DNA from 4 places in the Streptomyces sp. NPDC005878 genome. Region 4 is predicted to be linked to each of the others. Evidence: riboswitches for the same ligand, from Rfam matches in the RefSeq annotation. Region 4 holds a riboswitch; each other region holds the start of a gene.

What was found. Region 4 has a riboswitch for cyclic di-AMP ahead of ABZ404_RS03060 (C40 family peptidase). Riboswitches for the same ligand answer to the same signal wherever they lie in the genome.
Positions count from the first base shown of each region.
Region 1: it holds a riboswitch for cyclic di-AMP, as region 4 does, so the genes downstream of both, ABZ404_RS12250 (LysM peptidoglycan-binding domain-containing M23 family metallopeptidase) here and ABZ404_RS03060 (C40 family peptidase) in region 4, are expected to answer to the same signal.
Region 2: it holds a riboswitch for cyclic di-AMP, as region 4 does, so the genes downstream of both, ABZ404_RS16470 (M23 family metallopeptidase) here and ABZ404_RS03060 (C40 family peptidase) in region 4, are expected to answer to the same signal.
Region 3: it holds a riboswitch for cyclic di-AMP, as region 4 does, so the genes downstream of both, ABZ404_RS17330 (M23 family metallopeptidase) here and ABZ404_RS03060 (C40 family peptidase) in region 4, are expected to answer to the same signal.

Region 1 is NZ_JBEXWK010000006.1:369-7,417, forward strand. Features, by position in the region: gene dxs (1-deoxy-D-xylulose-5-phosphate synthase) at 1-1,794, shown strand, start outside; gene ABZ404_RS12230 (aspartate aminotransferase family protein) at 1,791-3,188, shown strand; gene ABZ404_RS12235 (helix-turn-helix domain-containing protein) at 3,251-3,859, shown strand; gene ABZ404_RS12240 (DUF6126 family protein) at 3,870-4,013, shown strand; gene ABZ404_RS12245 (tyrosine-protein phosphatase) at 4,027-4,842, opposite strand; cyclic di-AMP (ydaO/yuaA leader) riboswitch at 5,401-5,595, shown strand; gene ABZ404_RS12250 (LysM peptidoglycan-binding domain-containing M23 family metallopeptidase) at 5,600-6,544, shown strand; gene ABZ404_RS12255 (SGNH/GDSL hydrolase family protein) at 6,696-7,049, shown strand, end outside.
Region 2 is NZ_JBEXWK010000009.1:90,603-97,651, reverse strand. Features, by position in the region: gene ABZ404_RS16485 (GNAT family N-acetyltransferase) at 1-1,462, opposite strand, end outside; gene ABZ404_RS16480 (HPr family phosphocarrier protein) at 1,635-1,916, shown strand; gene ABZ404_RS16475 (GntR family transcriptional regulator) at 2,253-2,930, opposite strand; gene ABZ404_RS16470 (M23 family metallopeptidase) at 3,137-3,907, opposite strand; cyclic di-AMP (ydaO/yuaA leader) riboswitch at 3,921-4,081, opposite strand; gene ABZ404_RS16465 (pitrilysin family protein) at 4,296-5,663, opposite strand; gene ABZ404_RS16460 (pitrilysin family protein) at 5,681-7,033, opposite strand.
Region 3 is NZ_JBEXWK010000010.1:18,442-25,490, reverse strand. Features, by position in the region: gene ABZ404_RS17350 (PhlD) at 1-270, shown strand, start outside; tRNA gene ABZ404_RS17345 (tRNA-Met) at 336-409, shown strand; gene ABZ404_RS17340 (hypothetical protein) at 510-803, shown strand; gene ABZ404_RS17335 (PP2C family protein-serine/threonine phosphatase) at 920-2,056, shown strand; cyclic di-AMP (ydaO/yuaA leader) riboswitch at 2,212-2,392, shown strand; gene ABZ404_RS17330 (M23 family metallopeptidase) at 2,404-3,483, shown strand; gene ABZ404_RS17325 (aldo/keto reductase) at 3,546-4,490, shown strand; gene ABZ404_RS17320 (PrsW family intramembrane metalloprotease) at 4,506-5,954, opposite strand; gene trmB (tRNA (guanosine(46)-N7)-methyltransferase TrmB) at 6,009-6,791, opposite strand; gene lhgO (L-2-hydroxyglutarate oxidase) at 6,843-7,049, opposite strand, start outside.
Region 4 is NZ_JBEXWK010000001.1:632,873-639,921, forward strand. Features, by position in the region: gene ABZ404_RS03050 (ATP-dependent Clp protease proteolytic subunit) at 20-652, shown strand; gene ABZ404_RS03055 (hypothetical protein) at 658-966, shown strand; cyclic di-AMP (ydaO/yuaA leader) riboswitch at 1,300-1,466, shown strand; gene ABZ404_RS03060 (C40 family peptidase) at 1,470-1,943, shown strand; gene ABZ404_RS03065 (ATP-binding protein) at 2,042-2,473, opposite strand; gene ABZ404_RS03070 (helix-turn-helix transcriptional regulator) at 2,716-3,573, shown strand; gene ABZ404_RS03075 (DUF397 domain-containing protein) at 3,584-3,829, shown strand; gene ABZ404_RS03080 (8-amino-7-oxononanoate synthase) at 3,846-4,988, opposite strand; gene bioB (biotin synthase BioB) at 5,133-6,320, shown strand; gene ABZ404_RS03090 (adenosylmethionine--8-amino-7-oxononanoate transaminase) at 6,313-7,049, shown strand, end outside.

The DNA.
Region 1 (7,049 bases), on a different contig from region 4:
ACCGGGGGCCACCTGGGCCCGAACCTCGGGGTGGTGGAACTCTCCATCGCCCTCCACCGGGTCTTCGACTCGCCCGCCGACCGCGTCCTGTGGGACACCGGGCACCAGAGCTACGTACACAAACTGCTCACCGGGCGGCAGGACTTCTCGAAGCTGCGCTCCAAGGGCGGCCTCTCCGGCTACCCCTCGCGCGCCGAGTCCGAGCACGACGTCATCGAGAACAGCCACGCCTCGACCGTGCTCGGCTGGGCCGACGGCCTCGCCAAGGCCAACGAGGTCCTGAAGAGGGACGACCACGTCGTCGCGGTCATCGGCGACGGCGCCCTGACCGGCGGTATGGCCTGGGAGGCGCTGAACAACATCGCCGCCGCCCGCGACCGGCCCCTGATCATCGTCGTCAACGACAACGAGCGCTCCTACGGCCCCACCATCGGCGGCCTCGCCGACCACCTGGCGACCCTGCGCACCACCGACGGTTACGAACGGTTCCTGGCCTGGGGCAAGCAGGTGCTCCAGCAGACGCCGGTGCTCGGACGCCCGCTCTACGAGTCCCTGCACGGCGCCAAGAAGGGGTTCAAGGACGCCGTCGCGCCGCAGGGGATGTTCGAGGACCTGGGGCTGAAGTACGTGGGACCCATCGACGGGCACGACATCGAGGCCGTCGAGTCGGCGCTGCGGCGCGCCAAACGCTTCCACGGCCCCGTCCTGGTGCACTGCCTCACCGAGAAGGGCCGCGGCTACCAGCCCGCCCTGGACGACGAGGCCGACCGCTTCCACGCCGTCGGCGCCATGGACCCGCTGACCTGCGTCCCGCTCACCCCCGCCGGCGGCCCCTCCTGGACCTCGGTGTTCGGCAAGGAGCTGGCGGCGCTCGGCGGGGAGCGCGAGGACATCGTGGCGATCACCGCCGCCATGCTCCACCCCACCGGGCTCACCGAGTTCGCCGCGCGCTTCCCCGACCGGGTCTGGGACGTCGGGATCGCCGAGCAGCACGCCGCCGTCTCGGCGGCCGGGCTCGCCACCGGCGGGCTGCACCCGGTAGTCGCCGTCTACGCCACCTTCCTCAACCGCGCCTTCGACCAGGTCCTGATGGACGTGGCCCTGCACAGGTGCGGAGTGACGTTCGTCCTGGACCGGGCCGGCGTCACCGGAGTCGACGGCGCCTCCCACAACGGCATGTGGGACCTCTCCGTCCTCCAGGTCGTGCCCGGCCTGCGCATCGCCGCCCCGCGCGACGCGGCCCAGCTGCGGGCCCAGCTGCGCGAGGCGGTCGCGGTCGACGACGCCCCGACCGTGCTCCGCTTCCCCAAGGAGGCGGTCGGCCCGGACCTCGCGGCCCTCGGGCGGATCGGCTCGATGGACGTGCTGCGCCGGGACGAGGACGCCGAGGTGCTGCTGGTGGCGGTCGGGGTGCTCGCGCCCGTCTGCCTCCAGGCCGCCGACCTGCTCGCCGGGCGCGGCATCCGCTGCACGGTGGTGGACCCCCGCTGGGTCAAGCCCGTCGACGAGCAGCTCGCGCCGCTGGCCGAGCGGCACGCGCTGGTCGCGGTCGTGGAGGACAACTGCCGTACCGGGGGCGTCGGCTGGGCGGTCGGGCAGGCGCTGCGGGACGCCGGGGTGGACACCCCGCTGCGCACCTTCGGCATCCCCGAGCAGTTCCTCGCGCACGCCAAGCGCGCCGAGGTCCTCGCCGACATCGGGCTCACCCCGGTGGAGATCGCGGGACGGATCAGCGCCGCCCTCGCGGCGCGCCAGGACGCCGCAGCGGCGGCCGAGAAGGGACACGACGGATGACCGACGGCGGACCCAAGGGCTTCGACCTGGCCCGGCTCCTCGCCGAACGCGGCGGGGAGCGCTACGAGCTGCACACGAAGTACCTCAACCACCAGCTGCCGCGCATGCTGCACACCATCGGCTTCGACAAGGTCTACGAGCGGGCCGAGGGCGCGTACTTCTGGGACACGGAAGGCCAGGACTACCTGGACATGCTCGCCGGGTTCGGGGTGATGGGCCTGGGCCGCCACCACCCCGTGGTGCGCAAGGCGCTGCACGACGTCCTCGACGCCTCGCTCGCCGACCTCACCCGCTTCGACTGCCAGCCGCTGCCCGGCCTGCTCGCCGAGAAGCTGCTCGCCCACAGCCCGCACCTGGACCGGGTGTTCTTCGGCAACAGCGGTACGGAGGCGGTGGAGACCGCCCTGAAGTTCGCCCGGTACGCCACCGGCAGGCCCAGGGTCCTGTACTGCTCCCACGCCTTCCACGGGCTGACCACCGGCTCCCTCTCCGTCAACGGCGAGTCCGGCTTCCGCGACGGCTTCGCCCCGCTGCTGCCCGACACGGCCGTCCCCCTCGGCGATCTCGCGGCCCTGGAGCGGGAGCTGAAGCGCGGGGACGTGGCCGCGCTGATCGTCGAGCCGATCCAGGGCAAGGGCGTCCACGAGGCGCCGCCCGGCTATCTGCTCGCCGCGCAGGAGCTGCTGCACCGGCACAGGGCGCTGCTGATCGCGGACGAGGTGCAGACCGGTCTCGGCCGGACCGGCGACTTCTACGCCTACCAGCACGAGCAGGGCGTCGAGCCGGACCTGGTCTGTGTCGCCAAGGCGCTCTCCGGCGGGTACGTGCCCGTCGGGGCGACCCTCGGCAAGGAGTGGATCTTCAAGAAGGTCTACTCGTCGATGGACCGGGTCCTGGTCCACTCCGCGAGCTTCGGCTCCAACGCCCAGGCGATGGCGGCGGGCCTCGCGGTGCTCGCGGTGATGGAGGACGAGGAGGTCGTCGCCAACGCCCGCGCCGCCGGCGAACTCCTGAAGTCGAGACTGGCCGCGCTGGTCGACCGCTACGAGTTGCTGCACGACGTGCGCGGGCGCGGCCTGATGGTCGGCATCGAGTTCGGCAAGCCCTCCTCGATCCGGCTGCGCGGGCGCTGGACCATGCTCCAGGCCGCCCGCAAGGGCCTGTTCGCGCAGATGGTCGTGGTGCCGCTGCTCCAGAAGCACCGCATCCTCACCCAGGTCTCCGGGGACCATCTGGAGGTGATCAAGCTGATCCCGCCGCTGACGATCGGCGAGCGCGAGGTGGACCGCTTCGTCGAGGCGTTCACGGCCGTGATGGACGACGCACACGGCGGGGGTGGCCTGATGTGGGACTTCGGGCGCACCCTGGTCAAGCAGGCGGTGGCCAACCGGTAGCGCTTTTTGCCTCTGGGGCAAAAAATTTGCCCCAGAGGCAAGGCGCTGACTGAATGGAGTGCATGAGCACTCCCGCCGAAGGCGCCGGGGAGCCGGCGGGCCCCGCCCTCCCCGATGTCGCCCCGCGCCTGCGCGACCTGCGCCGCCGCCGGGGCCTCACCCTGGAGGCCGCCGCCCCGCGGGCCGGTCTCTCGCCGGCGCACCTCTCCCGCCTGGAGACGGGCGCCCGCCAGCCCTCGCTGCCGATGCTGCTGGCGCTCGCCCGTACCTACGGTACGACCGTCTCGGAGCTGCTGGGCGAGATGCCGCCCGGGCGCGAGCCCGTCATCCGGGGCGGCCGGGCCGAGCCCGCCGAGGCCGACGGCTGGACCTACCACCGGGCCGGGCACCCAGGCCGCGCCATGCAGGCCCTGCGCGTCGAGGTCCCGTACGGCACCCAGCGCGAGCTCGTCCGCGTCCACCCGGGCGAGGAGTGGCTGCACGTCCTGTCCGGGCGGCTGCGGCTCACCCTGGGCGACGCCACGCACGAACTCGACCCCGGCGACAGCGCGCACTTCGACTCGCTCACCCCGCACCGGATCTCCGCCGTCTCGCCCGGCGGGGCCGCGTTCCTGTTCGTCCACACCCTGCTCCAGAGCCCCGATCCGCACCCGCACCATCCGCACGGCTGAGAGGTACGACATGTCGCAGAACCAGGAACGGTCCGGCGTCGACACCCGGGAGACGAAGTTCCCCCGGGGTCTCGTGGTCCGGCTGTTCGCCTATCTGATCGCGGGCCACATCTTCGCGGCCTTCCTCTACCTGCTGTTCACGGTCGGCAAGTGACCCGGCGCGCCCGTTAGACGGCGTCCTCGACCAGCCGCTCGCGCAGCCGCTCACGGGTCTCGGGGGAGAGCCCGAGGCCTTCGGAGAGGTAGCGCTCGGTGCTGCCCCAGGTCTCCTCGATGGTCTCGAAGGCCGCGTCGAGATAGCCGGCGCGGGCGTCGAAGAGGGGGTTGAGCAGCTCCACGACCTCGGTGCTCAGGCCGGCGGGGGAGCTGTCGCTGCGGTGCATCTTGTAACGGCGGTGCGGGTCGTTGGACTTGAGGTAGTCGGCCTCGATGGCGTCGCGCTCGACGCCCACCGCGAGCAGCGCCACCGCGATGGACAGGCCCGCGCGGTCCTTGCCCGCCGCGCAGTGCATCAGGGCCGGGACGCTGTCCTCGGCGAGCGCGTGCAGCACCCGGCTGTGCTCGGCCGTGCGCTGCCGGATGATCGTGCGGTACGAGCGCGCCATCCGCTCGGCGCCCCGGCCGTCGGAGAGCACCGACCGCAGCTGGTTGATGTCGCCGTCGCGAACCATCTTCCAGAACTCCGCCCCGTCCGCCGGGTCCGTCAGCGGTATGTTCACGTTGCGCACCCCCGGCAGCTCCACGTCCGGGCCCTCCAGCTTCTGGTCCGCCGCGTTGCGGAAGTCGAAGACGGTGTGCAGGCCGAGCGAGGCGAGGAAGGCCGCGTCCTGCGCGGTCGCGTGGGCGAGGTGGCCGCTGCGGAAGAGCCGTCCGTACCGCAGCCGCCGGCCGGGCACGGTCGGCAGTCCGCCCACGTCACGGAAGTTGCGGACGCCGGAGAGCTCGGGTTCGGTCGAAGGGATCTGCGGAGTCTGCTGGGTCACGTTGGCTCCTGATGGGGGTCGAAAGAAGATCACGCCGCCTCGGTCCCGACGATACGACATGGGTTCCCGGGGCAATCATCTCGATCGTCTGGCCGGAATGCGACCCCTTCGCGCCCATTGCCCGCGCGATGTCCTGTCCCGAAGCCGGCGCCGCTGTTCGTGCCTGTGTGTACCTGTGCCGTACTGGGGCTCGGGATGCTCCGGACCGGGGGCGACGGGTGAGCCCGGCGGCTTTCCGGTCGCATCGGATCAAAACGGGCAGAGTGGGGCGATGGTGTGGGAGAGGGGTGAAGAGGGGCAGAACTTTCGACCTTATGGGGCGATTTGGTGGCCCCTGTCCATCTCCCGCTCGGCACAGGGGGATTACCCGTGAGCAGCGTCATATCCGTGACGTTCCGTGGTGGCGGCCCCGGATGAATTCCCCCGTCCGGCCGGGCCCGTTGGGAATGACGGTCGACGCAGGGTGACCGCGATTCCCGTAGGAATTCCCGGCCGGGAATGCCGAAGGGAAATCGGCACTTGTCGTGGCCCACCGGGCTCGCTTACGGTCACCGCAATCCGAGTGGACCGCCGAATCCTGCCACCGCTCGGAATCCGCACCCATCCACGCGTGGCAGGAGCGGGGGACCCAGGTAAGCGCCGTCCGGAATTCCGGCACGGCTCGGGGTGAAGCCGAAGCACCGTGACCGGTGCCCGGCCGGGCATCTCCAGCCCGAACCCGACAGCTCACCTCGCAGGCGCCGGAGAGGAATCCGCCATGCCCGCGAAGGGTAAGCACCGCCGTCCCAAGTCCAGCCCGATATCCCGGGGCATCGCCGCCGCCGGTACGGGTGGCGCCGCACTCGCCATCCCGCTGCTCGGCGCCACCGGCGCGCACGCCGCGGTGCAGACCGCCGCCCCCGCCACCGCGCCCCAGCAGGCCGCCCGCACCACCGGGACCCTCGCCGCCGCCGCGCCCCAGGCCGCCCCCACCACGTACAAGGTCAAGAGCGGCGACTGCCTCTCGCGGATCGCCGAGGACCACCGGCTCGGCAGCTGGCAGCGGCTCTACCGGGACAACCGCGAGGTCGTCGGCGCCGACCCGGCGCTGATCCGCCCGGGCATGAAGCTCGTGCTCGGCGCCAAGGCCAAGACCGGCGCGCCGCACGGGTCCGCCAGGACGACCACGCACGAGTCCGGCACGAAGGCGTCGACCCCCGCGCCCCGCACCCCGGCGCCGTCCTCGCCGGCCCCGGCCACGAACACCTCCACCACCACGGACCAGGGCTCCACCACCGCGGACCAGGGCTCCTCCACCGGCTTCCGCGCGCCGCTCGACAGCGTGAGCATCGGCACCCCGTACCGCATGGCCGGGTCCATGTGGTCCAGCGGCTACCACACCGGCGTCGACTTCGCGGCCGAGACCGGCACCACGGTCAGGGCCGTCGGCCCGGGCACGGTCGTCTCGGCCGGCTGGGGCGGCGCCTACGGCAACCAGGTCGTCATCCGGCACGCCGACGGCATGTACTCCCAGTACGCCCACTTCTCCCAGCTCTCCGTCTCGGCCGGGCAGACCGTGACCGCGGGCCAGCAGATCGGGCTCTCCGGCGCCACCGGCAACGTCACCGGCCCGCACCTGCACTTCGAGATCCGCACCACGCCCGACTACGGCTCGGACGTCGACCCGATCGCCTACCTCAGGCAGCAGGGCGCGGCTCTCTAAACGAAGCCGGCCGGCCCCGGTTTTGTCCGGTGGGCCGGAGGTATTCGGCGTATTCCCGCTGGGCGAAACTGACCGGGTGGTCTATATCACCCACCGTCAACCCCTCCTTACGGTCGCGTAGGTCACACCGGTAGGGGAAAGATATGGTCCCGTGGCAGACGATTCGAGATCATTCAACAGCGGTACGTTCGGGTCGTACACGGCGATCGGCGACAGCTTCACGGAAGGCGTCGGCGACCCCGGCCCGGACGGGGCGTTCGTCGGCTGGGCGGACAGGTTCGCCGTGCTACTGGCAGATCAGCGACCGGAGGGGGCCTTTCGCTACGCCAATCTCGCGGTCCGCGGCAGGCTCCTCGACCAGATCGTCGAGGAGCAGGTGCCGCGGGCCAAGGAACTCGCGCCCGACCTGGTGACCTTCTGCGCGGGGGGCAACGACATCATCCGGCCGGGCAGTGACCCGGACGACGTGGCCGAGCGCTTCGAGCGCGCGGTCGCGGACCTGAAG
Region 2 (7,049 bases), on a different contig from region 4:
CCACCCGGATCACGCCCGCCTGGCGCAGCAGCGCCGAGACCGCCGCGTCCGGGACCCGGGTCACCGGGACGGCGTGGCCCGGCGGGGTCGAGCCGCTGTGGCGGGCGCCCTTCACCGCGACCACCGGCTTCACCGCCGCCGTCCGCCGCGCGAGCCGGGTGAACTTCCGCGGGTTGCCGATGGACTCCAGGTACAGCAGGACCACGTCCGTGTCCGCGTCCTCGTACCAGTACTGGAGGATGTCGTTGCCCGAGACGTCCGCCCGGTTGCCCGACGAGATGAACGCCGACAAGCCCGCGCCCCGCCGGTGCAGTCCCGACAGGAGCGCGATGCCGATCGCGCCCGACTGGGTGAACAGGCCGATCCGGCCCCGCCGCGGCGGCTCGGGCGCGAGCGAGGCGTTCAGGCGCGTCCCGGGCGCGGTGTTGATGACGCCGAACGCGTTGGGCCCGATCAGCCGCATCCCGTACGACCGCACCTGCCGCAGCAGTTCGCGCTGGCGCTCGCGTCCGGCCGCGCCGCTCTCGGCGTACCCGGCGGACAGGACGACCAGCCCCTGCACCCCGTGCTCCCCGCACTCCGCGACCGCCTCCTGCACCCGTCCGGCCGGGACCGCGACGACCGCGAGGTCGACCGGCTCCCCGATCTCGCCGAGCGAGCGGACCGCCCGGACGCCCTCGATCTCGGAACCGCCTTCCGGCAGGGCCCGGTTGACCGCGTACACACGTCCGGTGAAGCCCGCGCCCAGGAGGTTGCGCAGCACCGTGCGGCCCACGCCGCCCGGCGCGCGGCCGGCGCCGATCACGGCCACCGAGCCGGGGGCGAGCAGCCGCTGCACCGAGCGGGCCTCGGCGCGCTGCTCACGCGCACGCTGCACGGCCAGCGACTCGGCGGTCGGCTCCAGATCCAGCGTGAGATGGACCGAGCCGTCCTCGAAGGAACGCTTCTGCTGGTAGCCGGCGTCCGTGAACACCTTGATCATCTTGTTGTTGGCGGGCAGCACCTCCGCCGCGAACCGCCTGATCCCCCGCTCGCGCGCGACCTCCGCGATGTGTTCGAGGAGCGCGGAGGCGACCCCGCGCCCCTGGTGGGCGTCCTGGACCAGGAACGCCACCTCGGCCTCGTCGGCGGGCGCCGAGGCGGGCCGGCCCTGGGCGTCGATCCGGTCGTAGCGGACGGTCGCGATGAACTCGCCGCCGACCGTCGCCGCGAGTCCCACCCGGTCCACGTAGTCGTGATGGGTGAAGCGGTGCACGTCCTTGGCGGAGAGCCGGGGGTAGGGCGCGAAGAAGCGGTAGTACTTGGACTCGTCCGAGACCTGCTCGTAGAACGAGACGAGCCGCTCCGCGTCCTCGGTGGTGATGGGCCTGATCCGGGCGGTCCCCCCGTCGCGCAGCACGACGTCGGCCTCCCAGTGGGCCGGGTACGCGGGGTCCTGCGTCTTCTCCTGCGGAGCCTGCATACCGGCAGCCTACGGGTCGCGGGGCCGGTTGGGTCGGGTCAAGGTAGGGGGCAAGGTGGAGACGGCGCCGGGCCGAGGGACCGCCGGATCCGGGACCGACGTCGGCACGAGCACCGCGCATGACATGAGAGACTGGTCTAGACAACCGTGAGAGATCTCGAAGGGCATCACCATGGCTGAGCGCCGCGTCAATGTCGGCTGGGCCGAGGGCCTGCACGCCCGCCCCGCTTCCCTTTTCGTCCGCGCCGCCACGGCCTCCGGCGTCCCCGTGACGATCGCCAAGGCCGACGGCAACCCGGTCAACGCCGCCTCCATGCTCGCGGTGCTCGGCCTGGGCGCGCAGGGCGGCGAGGAGATCGTGCTGGCTTCCGAGGCGGAGGGCGCCGAGGCGGCCCTGGACCGTCTGGCGAAGCTGGTCGAGGAAGGTCTTGAGGAGCTCCCCGAGACCGTCTGACCCGGCTGACCTGTCCGACCGGTCCGGCTGACGCGGCCCACCGGCCGAGCCGACCCGGCTGACCCGGCCCGGCGGACGCGACCCCGCCGACAGCGCCCGGCCGGCCGGGACCCGGAGCCGCGCCGCCGTCCCGGCGCACCGCGTGTCACCGCACTTCACGATCGGAGCCGCGGACCCGAATTCCGGGTCGCGGCTCCTTTCCTTTTCCCCGCGGGTGCGCCTCCGGCTTATGCGCCCGGTAACGCGGACCGGCCGGCCCCGCCCCCGCATTCCGTGCCGCTTTCGGGCAGCACGAATCCGCCCCGCCGAATCACCCCTTTGTATACGGCGACCTTGTTAAGCACGGACGCTCGCGGTGTTTACGGCATGTTGCGGGATCCTCACGTCCGCCGGGCGCCGCAGCCGATAGGCGGAAAACGCGCGTTCGGCGTGGCGGGCGGTCAGCGCCCGGGCCCGCTCGGCGTCCCCGCGGGCCAGCGCGTCCACGATCGCCCCGTGCTCCGCCCAGCACTCGGCGGGCAGGGCGGGCTGCCCCGCCTCGTACATCCACGTGATCTTGTGCCGCAGCTGGGTGAGCAGCGCGATGAGGCCGGGGCTCCCCGAGGCCTGGGCGAGCGTCTCGTGGAACCAGACGCCCAGCGAGCGCAGATCCTCGCCCTGGCCCCGCCTAACGCGGTCCTGGCCGAGCCTGACCAGGCCGCGCAGCACCTTCAGATGGGCCTCGGTGCGCCGGGCGGCGGCGCGCGAGGCGGCCAGCGGCTCCAGCAGGGCGCGCAGTTCGAGCAGATCGGCCGCCTCCTGCTCGGTCGGCTCCGCGACACAGGCCCCGGCGTGCCGGCGCGTGGTGACGAACCCCTCGGACTCCAGCGTGCGCAGCGCCTCGCGGACCGGGACGCGGGAGACTCCGTACCGCCGTGCGAGCACTTCCTCGGTGAGCCGGCTGCCGCGTGCGAAGAGCCCCGCGACGATGTCGTCGCGGATTGCCGTGCATACCGATTGCGCGGGAATGCGCATGACCGAACCTCCGCCTTAATCCCCGCGAAACGCGGTCGATCGACGCCTGTTCGGCGACTCTATTCCAGCGTCTGTTAATTCCCGGTGACGTGCCGTGGGCCATGCATATCTTTTGGCCACGGGCGGGTGCGCGCGCCGGACGGCATGCCGAAGCCCCCGGCGCGATACGCCGGGGGCTTGCGGTTTCGGATGCGGGGGCGTCCGGGTCAGACGTTGACGCCGTGCGAGCGCAGATACGCGATCGGGTCGATGTCCGAGCCGTACGACTCGCCGGTGCGGGCCTCGAAGTGGAGGTGCGGGCCGGTGGTGTTGCCGGTGTTGCCGGAGAGGGCGATCTGCTGGCCCGGCTCGACGCGCTGGCCGACGTACACCCCGATGGACGAGAGGTGGCCGTACTGCGTGTACGTGCCGTCGTTCATCCGGATCACGATGTTGTTGCCGTAGGCGCCGCCCCAGCCCGCCTCGACGACGGTGCCCAGGCCGACCGCGTGCACCGGGGTGCCCTCGCCCGCGTGGAAGTCGATGCCGGTGTGGCTGCCGGAGGACCAGATCGAGCCGCCGGTCTTGTAGCCGGTGGAGACGTAACCGCCGTCGATCGGGGCGACGAAGGAGTTGAGGCGCTTGCGCTCGGCCTCGCGGGCGGCGCGCTCCCTGGCCTCGCGCTCCTCCTTGGCCTTCGCCTCGGCCTTGCGCTTCGCCTCGGCGGCGGCGCGGGCCTTGTCGGCGGCGTGCTGCTGGGCGGCGGCCTGGGCGTCGATCCGCTCGGCGAGGGAGTCACCGATCACGATGGCCTGGGTGATGCCGGTGTCCTCGACCGAGGCGGCGGCGGGCGCCGAGCTGTCGGCGGCCATGGCCGGGGAGGCGAGGGTGCCCACGACTCCGGCGGTGGCGAGGGTGGCGATGCCCGCTATGTTCGCGCTCTTGCGCGACACGGCGCTGGGCCGACGGTGCTTCCCGGTGGCACGGGTGAACGCCATGGAGAGGCGGGTTCCTTTCCTTCCATCTCGCCTACCGGGTTAGCTGACGGGTTCGGAGCTGGAAGGTCTCCTACGGGCCCCTCCGCGGGCGGAGGCGTCCGATTCACCCCAGGGACTGAGTGGGTCCCCGGCTCCCCTGGCTCGCGCCAGTTGGGGACTCGGCGATGGCTGTCCGGTGCCGCGGCTGCGACGGGTGGTGACGGACAGCCGGACTGACGCTAGACGGCTGATCTTTCAATCACCAAACAGACGCGTCATTTTGTAGCGCACGCCACATGACAGACAGGCAACCTCCCCAACAAAACGGACATACAGGGGGACCCCGGCGGCCTCTCGGCCACCGGGGTCCTCACCCGTCCCGTCCGCCCGTCTTCGGCGGACGGCCCAATCAGCCCGCCACTACGGTGACTTCGCCGATTCCCAGGGCCTTGACGGGCTCCGCGATCTGTGCCGCGTCCCCGACGAGGACCGTCACCAGGCGGTCCACCGGGAAGGCGCTGACGACCGCCGCCGTGGCCTCCACGGTGCCGGTGTCGGCCAGGCGCGCGTACAACTGCGCCTGGTAGTCGTCCGGGAGGTGCTGCTCGACCTGGTCGGCCAGCGTCCCGGCGACGGCGGCGGCCGTCTCGTACTTCAGCGGGGCCACGCCCACCAGGTTCTGCACGGCCGTCTCGCGCTCGGCGTCGTCGAGCCCCTCGGCGGCGAGCTTGCGCAGCACCGTCCACAGGTCGTCCAGGGCCGGGCCCGTGTTGGGCGTGTCCACCGAGCCGCTGATGGCGAGCATGGCGGCGCCGGTGCCCTCCGGGCCCGAGCGCAGCACCTGGCCGTACGAGCGCACTCCGTAGGTGTAGCCCTTCTCCTCGCGCAGGACACGGTCCAGGCGGGAGGTGAGCGTGCCGCCCAGGCAGTACGTCCCGAGGACCTGGGCCGGCCAGACGCGGTCGTGGCGGTCCGGGCCGATCCGGCCGATCAGGAGCTGCGTCTGGACGGCGCCGGGCCGGTCGACGATGACCACGCGACCGGTGTCGTCGGCGGTGACCGGGGGCATCGGGCGCTCCTCGGCCGGATGGCCGGTCCAGGCGCCCAGGGTGTCCGCCAGGACCGCGTCCAGGTCGGTGGCGCCCAGGTCGCCCACGACCACGGCGGTGGCCGCGGCGGGCCGTACGTACGCCTCGTAGAAGGCCCGTACCGCCGCCGCGTCGATCCGCGCCACGGTCTCCTCGGTGCCCTGGCGCGGGCGCGACATGCGCGCACTGGCCGGGAAGAGCTCGCGGGAGAGCTGCTGGGCGGCGCGGCGCGCCGGGTTGGCCAGCTCGTGCGGGATCTCGTCGAGGCGGTTGCGCACCAGGCGGTCGACCTCGGCGTCGGCGAAGGCGGGGGCCCGCAGCGCCTCGGCGAGCAGCCCGAGCGCCTTGGGGAGCCGGGAGACCGGCACCTCCAGGGAGACCCGCACGCCCGGGTGGTCCGCGTGCGCGTCCAGGGTGGCGCCGCAGCGCTCCAGGTCGGCGGCGAACTCCTCGGCGGAGCGCTTGTCGGTGCCCTCGGAGAACGCGCGCGCCATGATCGTGGCGACGCCGTCCAGGCCCGCCGGCTCGGCGTCCAGCGGGGCGGCGAGGAAGATCTCGACGGCCACGACCTGCTGGCCGGGGCGGTCGCAGCGCAGCACGGTCAGCCCGTTGGGCAGGGTGGAGCGGCCGGGGGCGGGGAAGGCCCAGGGGCGCGCGGTGCCGGCGGCGGGCCGGGGGTGGAACTGCATGGTCACGCCGGTGTCGCTCACTGCTCTGCTCCCTCTGCGTCGGCGTCGGCCGCCTCGTCTGCCTCTGCGGTGGTCGGCTCGTAGACCAGCACCGCCCTGTTGTCCGGGCGCAGGGTGGCCCGCGCCACGTCCCGCACCTCCTCGGCCGTGATGTCGAGGACCCGGTCGACGGCGGTCAGCGCGAGCTGGGGGTCGCCGAACAGCACCGCGTACCGGCAGAGTTCGTCGGCGCGGCCCGCGACCGTGCCGAGCCGGTCCAGCCACTCGCGCTCCAGCTGGGCCTGGGCGCGCTCCATCTCCTCGGCCGTGGGGCCCTCTTCGGCGAACCGGGCGAGCTCCTCGTCCACGGCCGACTCGATGTCGGGGACGTCGACGCCGCCGGACGTCTTCACGTCCAGCCAGCCGAGCGAGGGGGCGCCGGCCAGGCGCAGCAGGCCGAATCCGGCCGCGACCGCGCTCTGGTCGCGGCGGACCAGGCGGTTATGGAGGCGGGAGGACTCGCCGCCGCCGAGGACGGTGAGCGCCAGGTCCGCCGCGTCGCACTCGCGGGTGCCGTCGTGCGGCAGCCTGTAGGCGGCCATCAGGGCGCGCGCGGGCACGTCCTCGTGGACGACCTCGCGCAGCTGCTCGCCGATCACGCCGGGCAGGGTGCCGTCGCGCGGCGGCTGCTTGCCGTCGTGGGAGGGGATGGAGCCGAAGTACTTCTCGATCCAGGCGAGCGTCCGCTCGGGGTCGATGTCGCCGACGACCGACAGCACCGCGTTGTTCGGCGCGTAGTACGTACGGAAGAAGGCGCGCGCGTCCTCCAGGGTCGCCGCGTCCAGGTCGGCCATGGAGCCGATCGGCGTGTGGTGGTACGGGTGGCCCTCCGGGTAGGCCAGCGCGGTGAGCTTCTCGAACGCCGTGCCGTAGGGCACGTTGTCGTACCGCTGGCGGCGCTCGTTCTTGACGACGTCGCGCTGGTTCTCCATGGACTCCTCGTCCAGGGCGGAGAGCAGCGAGCCCATGCGGTCGGCCTCCAGCCAGAGCGCGAGCTCCAGCTGGTGGGTGGGCATGGTCTCGAAGTAGTTGGTGCGCTCGAAGCTGGTGGTGCCGTTGAGCGAGCCGCCGGCTCCCTGCACCAGTTCGAAGTGGCCGTTTCCGTGGACCTGGTGCGAGCCCTGGAACATCAGGTGCTCGAAGAGGTGAGCCAGGCCCGTGCGGCCCTTGACCTCGTGGCGTGAGCCCACGTCGTACCAGAGGCAGACCGCGGCGACCGGGGTCAGGTGGTCCTCGGAGAGCACCACGCGCAGGCCGTTGGCCAGCCGGTGCTCGGTCGCTGTCAGGCCGCCGGAGCCGGCCTGGGCGGTGGCCGTGTGACCCATGGGCATGTACGTCCCTTCGATC
Region 3 (7,049 bases), on a different contig from region 4:
GCCCTGGAGTTCGCGGTCGTCCACCCCGGCGGGCCCCGGGTCCTCCAGGACGCCGCCGCCGGGTTCGGCCTGGACGGCGACCGCGACCACGGCGCCCTGCGGCACGCCTGGGCGAGCCTGGCCGCCAACGGGAACCTGGGCGGCTCGGCCGTCCTCGACGTGCTGGCCCGCACCTTCGCGCAGGCCCCCGGCGACCGGCAGTCCGGCCTCATCATCGGCTTCGGCCCGGGCTTCGTGCTGGCCGCCTCGCGGGGGCACTGGTCGGCGTGAGCGCGGAGCCGTCCGTAAAGCGGTACGGAGCACCGTCCGGGATGCCGTACAGTTGTGTTTACCGACGCGGGGTGGAGCAGCTCGGTAGCTCGCTGGGCTCATAACCCAGAGGTCGCAGGTTCAAATCCTGTCCCCGCTACTGAAGACCGAAGGCCCGGCACATGCGAATGTGCCGGGCCTTCGGCATTTCCCCGACGGCCCGCGCGGGCGCGTGTACGTACAGTAGTCTCCCGATTGCCATGCGCGAGCACATGGACGGACCGCTGTGGGCGGCGACGCGGCGCAAGGCGCCCGCGGTGCCGCTGTTCCTCGCCCTGTGCGCGCTCCTGATGTGCCTCTCCCTGCCGCTGTCGCTGCCCCTGTCGCCCGCCTCGCCCTGGATCTCCGCGCCCTCGCACGCCAAGGGCGGCGTCCCCACCGTCCACGGCGGCCCGGCGGCCCGCCGCCACGCCCGGGGGACCTGCGTCCACGGCCGGGCCGGGCCCCGCAGATGCCGGGCGCGGCTGATCGCGACCGGCGCCGAACGGCACTGAGGGGCCCCGGGCGCACCCGGTTGGCCGAGGAGCGTTCGCGGCGGGCGGCCCGGCCCGGCACCCTGAGTGGGGCGCCGGGAACGGCGGCGGCCCCGCGGACGGGCGGGAGAGCACAGGTGCGGCAGCGAACGGACGGCGGCGGCCGGGAGGGCTCCCGGCGTCCGGCCCTGGTGCGCGCCCTGCCCGCGCTGCTGTTGGTCGCCGGGGTCGTCCTCGACGTGGCGACACCGCCCGACCTCACCGCGGCGGCCCTGTTCGCCGCGGTCCCGCTGACCGCGGCCCCCTTCTTCGGCCCCGCGGGCACCGCCGCCGCGGGCGCCTCGGCGGTCGGGGCGGTGCTCCTCACCGAGTACCTCCACGACGTCCCCAGCACCGGGGAGGCGGTCAGCGAGCTGTTCACCGTCACCACCGTCGGCGCGCTGGCCCTGCTCACCAACCGCATGCTGCGCCGCAGCGGCGAACGTCTGGCCTCGGCGCGGGTCATCGCGGAGACCGCCCAGCGCGCCGTCCTGCCCACGCCCGCCGAGCGGATCGGCGGCCTCCAGGTGGCCGCGCGGTACGAGGCGGCGCAGGCCGGCGCGTTCATCGGCGGGGACCTCTTCGCCGTCCAGGACACGCCGTACGGGGTGCGCCTGGTCGTCGGGGACGTCCGGGGCAAGGGCCTTGAGGCGGTCGAGGCGGTGGCCGTGGTGATCGGGGCGTTCCGGGAGGCGGCCGAGCAGGAGCAGACGCTGGAGGCGGTGGCCGGACGCCTTGAGCGCGCGCTGGCCCGGGAGGGCACCCGGCGCGACGGCCTGGACGCGTTCGAGGGGTTCACCACGGCCGTGCTCGCCGAGATCCCGCGCGACGCCACGGCCGTACGCCTGGTGAACCGGGGCCACCCCGAACCGCTGCTGCTCCACGCCGACGGGGCGCTGGACGCGCTCACCCCCTCCGATCCCGCGCTGCCGCTGGGGATGGCGGAGCTCGGGGTGTGGCCGGACCGGGCGGACACGTACCCCTTCCCGCTCGGGGCGACGCTGCTCCTCTACACCGACGGCCTCTCCGAGGCGCGTTCGGCCCGGCCGCCCGGGGTCTTCTACGACCCGCACGAACGGCTGCGCGGCCGGATCTTCCCGGGGCCGGACCAGCTCCTGGACGCGCTCGTCGACGATGTGCGCAGGCATACGGGCGGCGGCGCGAACGACGACATGGCGCTGCTGGCGGTGCGGCGGCCCGGGGCGCGGCGGCGGACGGTGCCGGTGGTTCCGTGACGGTCCGTGCCCGAACGACGCCCCAGCGCACGTGGTTTGACGGACCATCAGTCGCTGGCGCCGGGGATTACGGGGAACGGCTTGGAATCCGGTCCGCCTGTCTATTAACGTTCGATAACGCAGCGCGGTCGTCCCAGCCGTCGTAGAGGCGGCACCGTGCGCACGCGCCGAATTCCGCAAGGGAACCGGGGAACCACCACCTTGGGGTGAATCGAGCACCTTCGCACCGTCGAAAAGTGCCCGTAGGAGACCTTCCTGCTCCGATCCCTCCCCCGAGCTCTCAAGGAGCAGGGGGAACCCCCACCGCTGACCCGGTAGGCGAGAAGGAAGGAAAGGAGTGCGCCCCCGTGGCGTCCAACGAGCCTGCCCTCGGCACCCCGCCGCTTCCCCCCGTCGCCCCGTACGGGCCCGCGCCCAGCGGCACCGAGGTGTGGGAGGAGTGGAACCCCACGGAGGAATCCGTCTCCTCGGTACGCGGCCGGCACCGCGTGATCAAGCAGCGCGGCGGGCTCGCCCGCAGCTCCACCGTCCTCGGCGTCGGCGTCATCGCGGCCGTCGGCGCGGGCGGCATGGCCAGTGCGCAGACCAAACCGCCGGTCTCCATATCCCTGCCCGACTCCGTCGCGGACAATCTCCCCGATGTGAAGTCCCTGCCGGGCGTGGGCGCGCTCATCACCGGCATCGCGGGCGACGACAAGCCCGACGCGTCCCCCGTGGCCGCGGCCGACAGAGCCGTCGCGAGCGCCCCCCTCACCATGGCGGGCGTCTCCCGGGCCGCGGCCGAACAGGGCGCCACCGGCGCGGGCGAGGCCCTGCGCGCCCGCATCCTCCAGCAGGCCGAGCAGCAGCGCAGCAGCGCCGAGGCCGAGGCGAAGGCGTCCGCCGAGAAGGCCGCGGCCCAGCAGGCGGCGGCCGAGGCGAAGGCCGCGCAGAGCGCCGCCCAGCAGAAGGCGGCCGCCGAGAAGAAGGCCGCCGAGGAGGCCGCCGCGAAGAAGGCCGAGGAGGAGCGGCTGGCCGAGCTGGCCAAGAGCTACTCGCTCCCGGTCGCCTCGTACACGATCACCTCCACCTTCGGCCAAGCCGGTTCGATGTGGTCCTCCGGCCACCACACCGGCCTCGACTTCGCCGCGCCCACCGGCACCCCGCTCAAGGCGGTCCACGGCGGGACGGTCAAGTCGGCGGGCTGGTCCGGCTCGTACGGCTACCGCACGGTGATCGAGCTGGAGGACGGCTCGGAGCTCTGGTACTGCCACCAGTCCTCCATCGCGGTCGGCGCCGGGCAGAAGGTGTCGACGGGCGAGACGATCGGCCGCGTCGGTGCCACCGGTAACGTGACGGGCCCGCATCTGCACCTGGAGGTGCACACCCCGGGCGGCACGGGAGTCGACCCGATGGCGTGGCTCCAGTCGAAGGGCCTCAACCCGTAGGGGGGCCTGCCCGGCGGGCGGGGGCGCGGAATAGGCGTGCCCCGTCGGCCCGTTCACCCCCCATGACCACGCTGCGCCCCCTGGGCTCTTCCGACCTGTCCGTCTTCCCGCTCGCCCTGGGCGGCAACGTCTTCGGCTGGACCGCCGACGAGGCCGCCTCCTTCGCGGTGCTCGACGCGTACACGGAGGCGGGCGGCAACTTCGTGGACACCGCCGACGTCTACTCGGCCTGGGCCCCGGGCAACGAGGGCGGCGAGTCCGAGCGGATCATCGGCAGGTGGCTGGCGGCGCGCGGCAACCGCGAGGACGTCGTGATCGCCACCAAGGGCGGCGCGCACGCCTCGTTCAAGGGGCTCGCGGCCCCCACCATCAAGGCCGCCGCCGAGGAGTCGCTGCGCCGTCTCGGCACCGACTACATCGACCTGTACTACACGCACTTCGACGACGAGTCCGTCCCCGTCGAGGAGATCGTCACCGCCCTCGACCAGCTGGTCAAGGACGGCACGGTGCGTGCGGTGGCCGCCTCCAACATCTCCCCGGAGCGGCTCCAGGACTCCCTGGACTTCTCCGACCGCGAGGGCCTGGCCAAGTACGTCGCGCTCCAGCCGCACTACAACCTGGTCTCGCGCGACACCTACGAGGGCACCCTCCAGGACACCGCCGGCCGCTCGGGTCTGGCCGCCGTGCCCTACTCGGCGCTCGCCTCCGGCTTCCTCAGCGGCAAGTACCGCCCCGGCCAGGACGTCGACAGCGCGCGGGCCGGCAGCGCCGGCCGGTACCTGGGCACCGAGCGGGGCGTGAAGGTGCTCGCCGCGCTCGACCGCGTCGCGCTGGCGCACGGTGTCGAGCCCGCGAGCGTGGCCCTCGCCTGGCTCGCCGCGCAGCCGACCGTGGTCGCCCCGATCGCCTCGGCCCGGACCGTCGAGCAGCTGCCCGCGCTCCTCGCGGTCGCGGACCTGGAGCTCACGGACGCGGAGCTGAGCGAGCTGAAGGCCGCCTCGGCGTAGACCGGGGACAGGCTCTCAGCGCCGGTAGGGGTCGTACGGGGAGGCGGCCGGGCCGTAGCCGTACGGGGCGTGGTTCCCGTACGCGCCCTGGCCGTAGCCGTACGGGGGCTGGTGGCCGTACGGGGTCTGGGTTCCGTACGGGGTCTGGTGGCCGTACGGGTAGGGCTGGGACGGGATCCAGATGCGGCCCGCCGCGCCCGCCGCGTACAGCAGAGCGGGGCCTGCCACCTCCCGGCGCGCCCACAGGTGGTGCAGCAGCTCCTGCTCGCGGGCGGTGAAGTCCGGGCCGGCCTCGGAGCGGCGGGCCCGGCGGCGCAGGAACGCCAGGGCCGTCGCGAACGCCTCGTACTCCGCGACCGTCCGCGCCGCCCGCTTCCCCCCGAAGGTGCGGTGGGCGAAGTCGCGGGCCATCGAGCGGGCCCGCATCGAGGAGAGCGCGAGCGGTTCGGCCGGGCCGAGCCAGCCCGCCGCCGCGTAGGCGGGCAGCTCCGCCGCGACGGTGCGCAGCTCCCGCTGGCGGCTCCAGACCGCGAGCCAGGTGAGCAGCCCGAACACCGGCACCATGAACGCGGCGTAGACCAGGTAGAAGCCGTACGTCCCGAACGACGACGAGCCGTTCCACAGCGCGTGCATCCCCATCGCGGACAGCAGGCCGAGCACCGGCCAGCCGATCCGGCGCCGGCGGCGGCCCGGGGCCGCGAGCGCCGCGGCCCCGAAGCCTATGCCGGTGCAGACCGTGAACAGCGGGTGCGCGAACGGCGACATCACGACCCGGACGAAGAACGTCGCCGCGGTCGTCGAGGAGAGCCCGGCGGTGTGGCTGACCTGGTCCTCACCGAAGGCGTTGCCGAGGTACAGGATGTTCTCGGTGAAGGCGAAGCCGGTCGCGGTGAAGCCCGCCACGACGACGCCGTCGACTATCCCCTTGAAGTCCCGTCTGCGGAACAGGAACAGCAGCAGCACGGCGGCCGCCTTGGCGCTCTCCTCGACGACCGGCGCGATCACGGTCGCGCCCAGGTGGTCGGCGGAGGACGGATCGGCGGTCGCGGTGGCTATCCACTTGGTCGCGAAGGAGTTGGCGATGATCGCCACAAGGGCGGCGGCGCACGCCCCCCAGGCGAGCGCGAACAGCAGGTTGCGCCAGGGGCCCGGGTCCACCCGGTCCAGCCAGCGGAACGCGGTGACCAGCAGCGGCACCGGCAGTACGGCGAGCGCGAGCCCCACCAGGAACCCCTCGGTGCCGGTCTGGTCCCGCACGATGGCGAGGATGACCAGACCGCACAGGGCGAGCAGGGTGATCAGCGCGCCGGCCCGGAACGCCCGGGAGCGCCAGAAGTCGCGCCGCGGCCGGTAGCGCCACTTGGCGCGCTCCGGGACGGCGTCGAACCGCGGCTCGGCGCCGCGCTCCGGGACCGGCTGGAGCGGGCCCGGCGGCTGGCGTTGCGGAAGCGACTCGGACGACACCAGACGACCCTAACGAGGGGTACGGACAATCCGCGACGGTGCGTGGGGTCGCCGTCAGGCGGAGGGCAGCTCGGCCGCGCGGGTGAAGAGCAGGTCGTGGACCACATGGCCCTTGTCCAGGCCCTGCCCCTCGAAGCGCGTGAGTGGCCGGAACGCGGGCCTGGGCGCGAAACCGCCGTCCGCCTGGGTGTTCTCGAACGCGGGGTGCTCGTTCAGCACCTGAAGCATCTGCTCGGCGTACGGCTCCCAGTCGGTGGCGCAGTGCAGCAGCGCGCCGGGCTTCAGCCGGGGCGCGGCCAGGGTGAGGAAGTCGGGCTGGATGATGCGGCGCTTGTGGTGGCGCTTCTTGGGCCAGGGGTCGGGGAAGTAGACCCGCAGCCCGTCCAGCGACTCGGGCGGCAGCATCTCGCGCAGCAGGATGATCGCGTCGCCGTTGGCGACCCGGACGTTGGTGAGGCCGCCGCGCTCGGCGAGGCCGAGGAGGTTGCCCTGGCCGGGGGTGTGGACGTCGACGGCGAGGATGCCGGTGCCGGGGTCGGCGGCGGCCATCTCGGCGGTCGCCTCGCCCATCCCGAAGCCGATCTCCAGGACGACGGGCAGTCCGCCGAACATCTCGTCCAGGTCGAGCGTGCCGCGCCCGTCGATGTCGAGGCCCCACTGCGGCCACAGCCGCTCCAGGTACTCGCCCTGGCCGGTGGTCACCCGGCTGCGGCGCGGCTGGAAACTGCGGATGCGCCGTTCGTGGTGGGACCCGGCGGGGTCGGCGACGGGACCCCCGGGGAACCGGGGCTCGCCCTTGGGGCGACGGGCGGGGGCGGGGGGCGGCAGCTCAGACACAATGAGCCGATTCTACGTGCCGCGGCCCGCACGCGGCCCGCACGCGGCCCGCTACACCCGCGCCGCCCCCAGCACCCCCAGCGCCCGCCGGGCCACCTCGCGCCCGATCGGCAGGGACGCGGTGGCCGCCGGGGACGGGGCGTTCAGGACGTGGATCGTGCGGGGCGCCTCGCGGATGAGGAAGTCGTCGACCAGGGTGCCGTCGCGGAGCACCGCCTGGGCGCGCACTCCGGACGGGGCGGGGCGCAGGTCCTCGTC
Region 4 (7,049 bases):
GCCAGAGAAGAGGTACGTCATGCACGGCCCGTCCGCCCGTTACGTCCTGCCCGAGTTCTCCGAGCGCACCTCGACCGGGATCCGCACCCTCGACCCGTACTCCAAGCTCCTGGAGGAGCGGATCGTCTTCCTCGGCACCCCGGTCGACGACACCGCGGCCAACGACGTGATGGCGCAGTTCATGCAGCTGGAGTACGCCGACCCCGACCGCGACATCTCGCTCTACATCAACTCCCCCGGCGGCTCCCTCACCGCGATGACGGCGATCTACGACACGATGCGGTTCGTCACCTGCGACGTGGAGACCGTGTGCATCGGCCAGGCCGCCTCCGCGGCGGCCGTCCTGCTCGCCGCGGGCACCCCCGGCAAGCGGCTCGCGCTGCCCGGCGCGCGCGTTCTGATCCACCAGCCCTCGGTCGCCGAACCGATCCAGGGCCGGCCGTCCGACCTGGAGATCTATGCCGCCGAACTCCAGCGCGGCCGCGAGCTGTTGAGGGATCTCCTCGTCCGGCACACCGGGAACTCCGTCGAGCGGGTCGACGCGGACCTCGAACGGGACACCATCCTCGACGCCGCCTCGGCGGCCGTGTACGGGCTGGTCGACCACGTCGTCGTCGGCCGCGGGAACTCGGCCGCCACGCAAGGGAAGTAGGAACCGTGCTGCCCGAACTGCCGCCGCTGCCCGCCCTGACACGCGCCGAGGGCGAGTTCATCGACGCCTACCTCGACGCCCTCGACAAGCTCGGCCGGATCAATCCGGCCCGGCACCGGGACACCTACGGCGCGCTGCGCTCCGCGCAGGCCCTGGTCGGGCGGGCCGTGGCGCTGCGCGACGCGCTGGCGACCATGCACCGGCGCGGGGAGACGGAGCTGCACTCCGAGACGCTGGCACGGGCACTGCGGGTGCTCGACGGGGAGCGCCGCGCGGGGCGGGTCGCGGTGCCGCCGCCGTCATCCGCGAGTTGACGCTCCGGCGTCCGTTCACCCCCGCGCCGGTACGAGGCGGCGTCCCCCGTTCGCACCATCCGATGGTCCGAACGACGTACCGGCGATATTGCTCCGTCTGCGCAGACACCGGACGGAATGAATCGTTCCGTCGCCGGTACGACGCAGGTCGGACACCCCGTCAGGGAGCTTGAAACATCGATGTCCACCCGAACGGGTCAGTCGTGAGGAGCCTCACAAAACGCCGTTTCGGCTCGGAAATCCGACACTTGGTGGGTCAAGATCCCTACCGACGACAAGCCCCCGCCACCGCGGCGGGGCGGTCCGGGCGGACGCCGAGTCCTGCCGCCGTACCCGGATGACTGGTCGAACGCACGGATCGGCAGGAGTGGAGGACCCAAGCAGTGCGGGGCCGCCGGGCAACCGGAAGGCCCCTGGGGTGAAGCCGTGAGAGCGGCCGGGCATCTTCGCCAGTCCGAACCCGACAGGTCATCCTTCGCAGGCGGTTTGACGAAGGGTCGCGCATGTCTGCGCTGAATCACGTTCCGTCCCTGCTGACCCGAGTCGGGGCGGTCTCCGCCCTCACTCTCGCCGCCGTCGGCGGCACGATGCTGGCGCCGGGCGCCAGCGGTGAGGCGAGTGCCGCCACGTCGGGAACGAAGGCGCTCAACGTCGCCGCGTCGAAGAGGGGCGCCCCGTACAAGTACGGCGCCAGCGGTCCGCACCGCTTCGACTGCTCGGGGCTCACGCTCTACTCGTTCAAGCAGGCCGGCAAGAAGCTGCCGCGCACCACGCAGCAGCAGTACAACAGCACCAGGCACATCTCCTCGTCCGCCCGCCAACGCGGCGACCTGGTGTTCTTCCACTCGGGCTCGAACGTCTACCACGTGGGGATCTACGCGGGGGACGGAAAGATATGGCACTCCCCCAAGACGGGGTCCGTGGTCCGGCTGGAGAAGATCTGGTCGAAGAGCGTCTGGTACGGGCGCGTGCGCTGACGCACGCCGTCCCCGGGGCCGGTCGGTGCGGGCGGGTGGGCGCGCCCGCACTCACCGGCCCGCGGCCCGTACAGGGGCGCCCGAGCCGCCCCCGGGGCTCAGCTCTGGACCGGCGCCGTCCACGGCAGCGCGATCCAGACGGTCTTGCCGCCCTCCGGCGTCGGGGTGACCGAGAGACGCCCCCCGCACTCGGCGGCGAGCCAGCGGATGATCACCATGCCCCGGCCGTTGTCCTGCTGGACGGCCGCGGGAAGCCGTTTCGGCCAGCGGGGGTGGCTGTCCGTCACCCCGATGTGCAGCTGCTCGTCGCGCTCCAGGCGCAGGTCCACGGTGAAGGTCGGCGACAGGCCGAAGGTGTGCTGCACGGCGTTGGTCGCCAGCTCGGAGACGATCAGGCGGATCGTGTCGGCGGTGTCGGCGTCCGACGGAAGACCCCACTCGGTGAGGACGCCGGCGACGTGTCTGCGGGCGGCGGAGACCGAGGCGGGATCGCTCGGCAGAGTGAGGGTCGATTCTTGGTGGTCTGCCATGGCGACGCTGTCCCTTTCCCACCCGGACCGGTCTGCTGGACTCGCGGCGAGCGGACAAACACGAGGACGGCCCGGACTTGTGCTTCGCGCCAGAGTGCCACTCATCGTGCCGCCGGATGCGCCGATCCACCAAGATGTGCATATATCTGTCGCTCAAAGCGGTGAACTCTGCGACGAAGGACCGTATTTGGGCGCCACACTTGCCCATCACCCGAATCCCGCCCGGGTGGAAGGAGGCCGACATGTGGCACGGGCCCGCGGTACGCCGTCGCAAACTGGGCGAGGAACTGCGCCGGCTGCGCTGCGCGGCCGGCCTCACGAGCGGCCAGGTCGCCGGGCGGCTGGGCTGGCACCAGTCGAAGGTGAGCCGCATCGAGACCGGCCGCAGCGGGGTGAAGGCGGCCGACGTCGCCTGCCTCCTGGAGGTGTACGGGGTGGACGACCCCGGGCTGCGGGCGTTGCTTGAGGCGCTGGCGGGCGCGGGGGACGGGCGCGGCGGCCAGTGGTGGCAGGCCTACCGGGGACTGCTGCCGCCGCAGTACCGGGACTTCATCAGCCTGGAGTCCCAGGCGTCGGCCGCGCGCACCCTGGAGACGTCGGTGGTGCCGGGGCTGCTCCAGACGCCCGAGTACGCCCGCGCGGTGACCCGGGCGGCCGTCGGCGGGCTCGACGCGGCACGGGTGGACTCCCTGGTGGACGTACGCCTGGCGCGCCAGGAGGTGCTGCGGGCCGATCCGCCGCTGGAGCTGAGCGCGGTGGTCGACGAGGCGGCGCTGCACCGTGCGGTGGGCGGCGCGGCCGCGATGCGGCGGCAGCTGCGCCATCTCCTGGGGACGGCTCAACTGCCCCAGGTGCGGCTGCGGGTGCTGCCTTTCAGCTGCGGTGGCCATGTCGGTCTCACCGGTTCTTTCATTATCTTCTCCTTTCCGCACATTTCCGATCTGGACGTTGTGGTTATCGACCACTTGACGAGTAGCCTCTATCTCGAACGGAGAGAAGACCTTGAGGCGTACAGCGCCGCGTTCCATACGGTCGAGGCGCAGGCCCTCTCGTTCGAGGAATCACTGAATCTCATCGCCGTGATGGCTGACGGCGTGTAAGGGAGGCATGGTGCCCGTACCCCCCACGCATGCACCTTCCAGCACTTCTCTGAACGGTGCGCAATGGCGGCGCAGCAGCCGTAGTACAGGAATGAACAATTGCGTCGAGACCGCTTTCCTCGACGCCGGACTCCTCGCCGTCCGCGACTCCAAGCGGACCGCCGGACCCGCGCTGCTCTTCGGAGCGCGGGCCTGGCGCGGCTTCCTCGCCGGACTGCCCGTCGACCTCGACGAGGCGCCCGACTGCGGGAGTTGAGCGTGCGAACGGGGGACTAGGCGGTGGGCGCGGTCCGCAGGATCGTGTCCACCGCCCACTGGATCCGCTGATCCGTCAGGTCGGCCCGGGCGGTCAGCCGCAGCCGGGAGACGCCGTCCGGCACCGACGGCGGCCGGAAGCACCCGACCGCCAGACCCGCGCTCCGGCAGTCAGCCGCCCAGGCCACCGCCCGCTCCGGCGAGGGCGCCCGCACCGAGACCACGGCCGCGTCCGGGCGCGCCGCCCGAAGACCCGCCGCCGTCAGCCGTTCGTGCAGCTCGGCCGCCACCGCCCGGGCCCGGGCGGCCCGCTCCGGCTCCGCTTCGAGCAGCCGCAGCGCAGCCAGCGCGCCGCCCACGGCCGCGGGGGCGAGGCCGGTGTCGAAGATGAACGTACGGGCGGCGTTGACCAGGTGCCGGATCACCCGGGCCGGGCCCAGGACCGCCCCGCCCTGGCTGCCGAGCGACTTCGACAGGGTGACGGTCGCCACCACGTCCTGCGCGCCCGCGAGCCCGGCTGCGTGCGGACCGCCCCGGCCGCCCTCGCCGAGCACCCCGAGGCCGTGGGCGTCGTCCACCACCAGCGCCGCCCCGTACTCCCGGCAGGCGGCGGCCAGCCCCGGCAGCGGGGCGGCGTCGCCGTCGACCGAGAAGACCGAGTCGCTCACCACGAGCGCGGGCCCGCCATGGGCGTCCAGGGCCTTGCGCACGGCCTCGGGATCGGCGTGCGGGACCACCTCGGTGCCGGCGCGCGCCAGCCGACAGCCGTCGACGATCGAGGCGTGGTTGCCCGCGTCGGAGACGATCAGCGTGTCCCGTTCGCCGAGCGCGGTCAGCGCGGCGAGGTTGGCCGCGTACCCGGAGGAGAAGACGAGCGCCGCCTCGAAGCCGCAGAACCGGGCGAGCGCCTCCTCCAGCTCGGTGTGGAGCGCGGTGGTGCCGGTGACCAGGCGCGAGCCGGTGGCACCGGCGCCCCAGCGCAGCGCCGCGTCGGCGGCGCCCCGGGTGACCGCCGGGTGCCGGGTGAGCCCCAGGTAGTCGTTGCCCGCCAGGTCCAGGAGGTCCTGGTCGGCGGCGCGCGGCCGCAGCACCCGTACGAGACCGGCGCGCTCGCGCCGCTCGGTCGCTCCGTCGATCCAGTCGAATGGCGCTCGGGGCATGGTGGAGATCCCTTTTGTAGGCAGCGCACAGACCCTATTCCGGCGCGGACGAGGACAGGGTGTGGCGATACACACACCTTCAGGGAGCGCAGTTGTACGATCCCTCCTTGGCTGGAAGCGGGGTCTTGGGCAAGGATCGGCGCCATGGACCTGCTGAACACGCTGGTGGACAAGGGGCTGCGGCGCGAGCTGCCGAGCCGTGAAGAGGCGCTCGCCGTACTGGCGACCTCCGACGAGGAACTGCTCGACGTGGTGGCCGCCGCCGGAAAGGTGCGCCGGCAGTGGTTCGGGCGCCGGGTGAAGCTGAACTACCTGGTGAACCTGAAGTCCGGGCTGTGCCCGGAGGACTGCTCGTACTGCTCGCAGCGGCTGGGCTCGAAGGCCGAGATCCTCAAGTACACCTGGCTGAAGCCGGACGAGGCGTCCAGGGCCGCCGCCGCCGGTGTCGCGGGCGGCGCCAAGCGCGTCTGCCTGGTGGCCAGCGGACGCGGCCCGACCGACCGCGACGTGGACCGCGTCTCGCAGACCATCGAGGCGATCAAGGAGCAGAACGAGGGCGTCGAGGTGTGCGCCTGTCTGGGCCTGCTCTCCGACGGCCAGGCCGAGCGGCTGCGCGCGGCGGGCGCCGACGCGTACAACCACAACCTCAACACGTCCGAGGGGACGTACGGGGACATCACGACCACCCACACCTACGCCGACCGCGTCGACACCGTGCGGAAGGCGCACGGGGCCGGGCTCTCCGCCTGCTCCGGTCTGATCGCGGGCATGGGCGAGAGCGACGAGGACCTGGTCGACGTGGTCTTCGCGCTGCGCGAGCTCGACCCGGACTCGGTGCCGGTCAACTTCCTCATCCCGTTCGAGGGCACCCCGCTCGCCAAGGAGTGGAACCTCACCCCGCAGCGCTGTCTGCGGATCCTCGCGATGGTCCGGTTCGTCTGCCCCGACGTCGAGGTGCGGCTCGCCGGTGGCCGCGAGGTGCACCTGCGCTCGATGCAGCCCCTCGCCCTGCACCTGGTCAACTCGATCTTCCTCGGCGACTACCTCACCAGTGAGGGCCAGGAGGGCAAGGCGGACCTGGAGATGATCGCGGACGCCGGCTTCGAGGTGGAGGGCGCGGGCACCACGACGCTGCCCGAGCACCGCGCCGACGCGATCGCCGCCGCGGGCTGCGGCTCGCACGCGGCGAGCGGCTGCGGTTCGCACGAGGGCGGCGGCTGCGGCCCGTGCGGCGAGAGCGTCCCGGCCGCGGCCGAGGTCCCCGAGGCGCGTACGGACCTGGTGGCGGTGCGCCGCCGGGGCGCCGGAACGGACCTCGCCCCCAATGCCTGATCCCCACTACGACGTCGCCGAGCTGCGGGCGCTGGACCGCCGGCACGTCTGGCACCCCTACGGCCCCATGCCGGGCCGCCAGGAGCCGCTGGTCGTGGAGTCCGCGTCCGGGGTCCGGCTGCGCCTGGCCGAGGAGGTCCACGGGCAGCGCGAGCTCGTCGACGGCATGGCCTCCTGGTGGTCGGCGCTGCACGGCTACAACCACCCGGCCCTGAACGCCGCCGCGCATGGCCAGCTGGACCGGATGAGCCACGTGATGTTCGGCGGGCTCACCCACGAGCCCGCCGTGCGCCTCAGCGTCAAGCTCGTGGAGATCACCCCGGAGCCGCTCCAGCACGTCTTCCTCAGCGACTCCGGCTCGGTCTCGGTCGAGGTCGCCATCAAGATGTGCCTCCAGTACTGGAAGTCGGCCGGGCGCCCGCGCAAGCAGCGGCTGCTCACCTGGCGCGGCGGCTACCACGGCGACACCTGGCAGCCGATGTCGGTGTGCGACCCGGACGGCGGGATGCACTCCCTGTGGTCCGGCCGCCTGCCGGAGCAGGTCTTCGCGGACGCGCCGCCCACCGGGTACGACGCGGAGCCGGACGAGGCCTACGTACGCCATCTGCGGGAGACGGTCGCCGCCCACGCCGACGAGGTGGCGGCGGTGATCGTCGAGCCGGTGGTGCAGAACGCGGGCGGGATGCGGTTCCACTCCCCCGGCTATCTGCGGGTGCTGCGCGAGCTGTG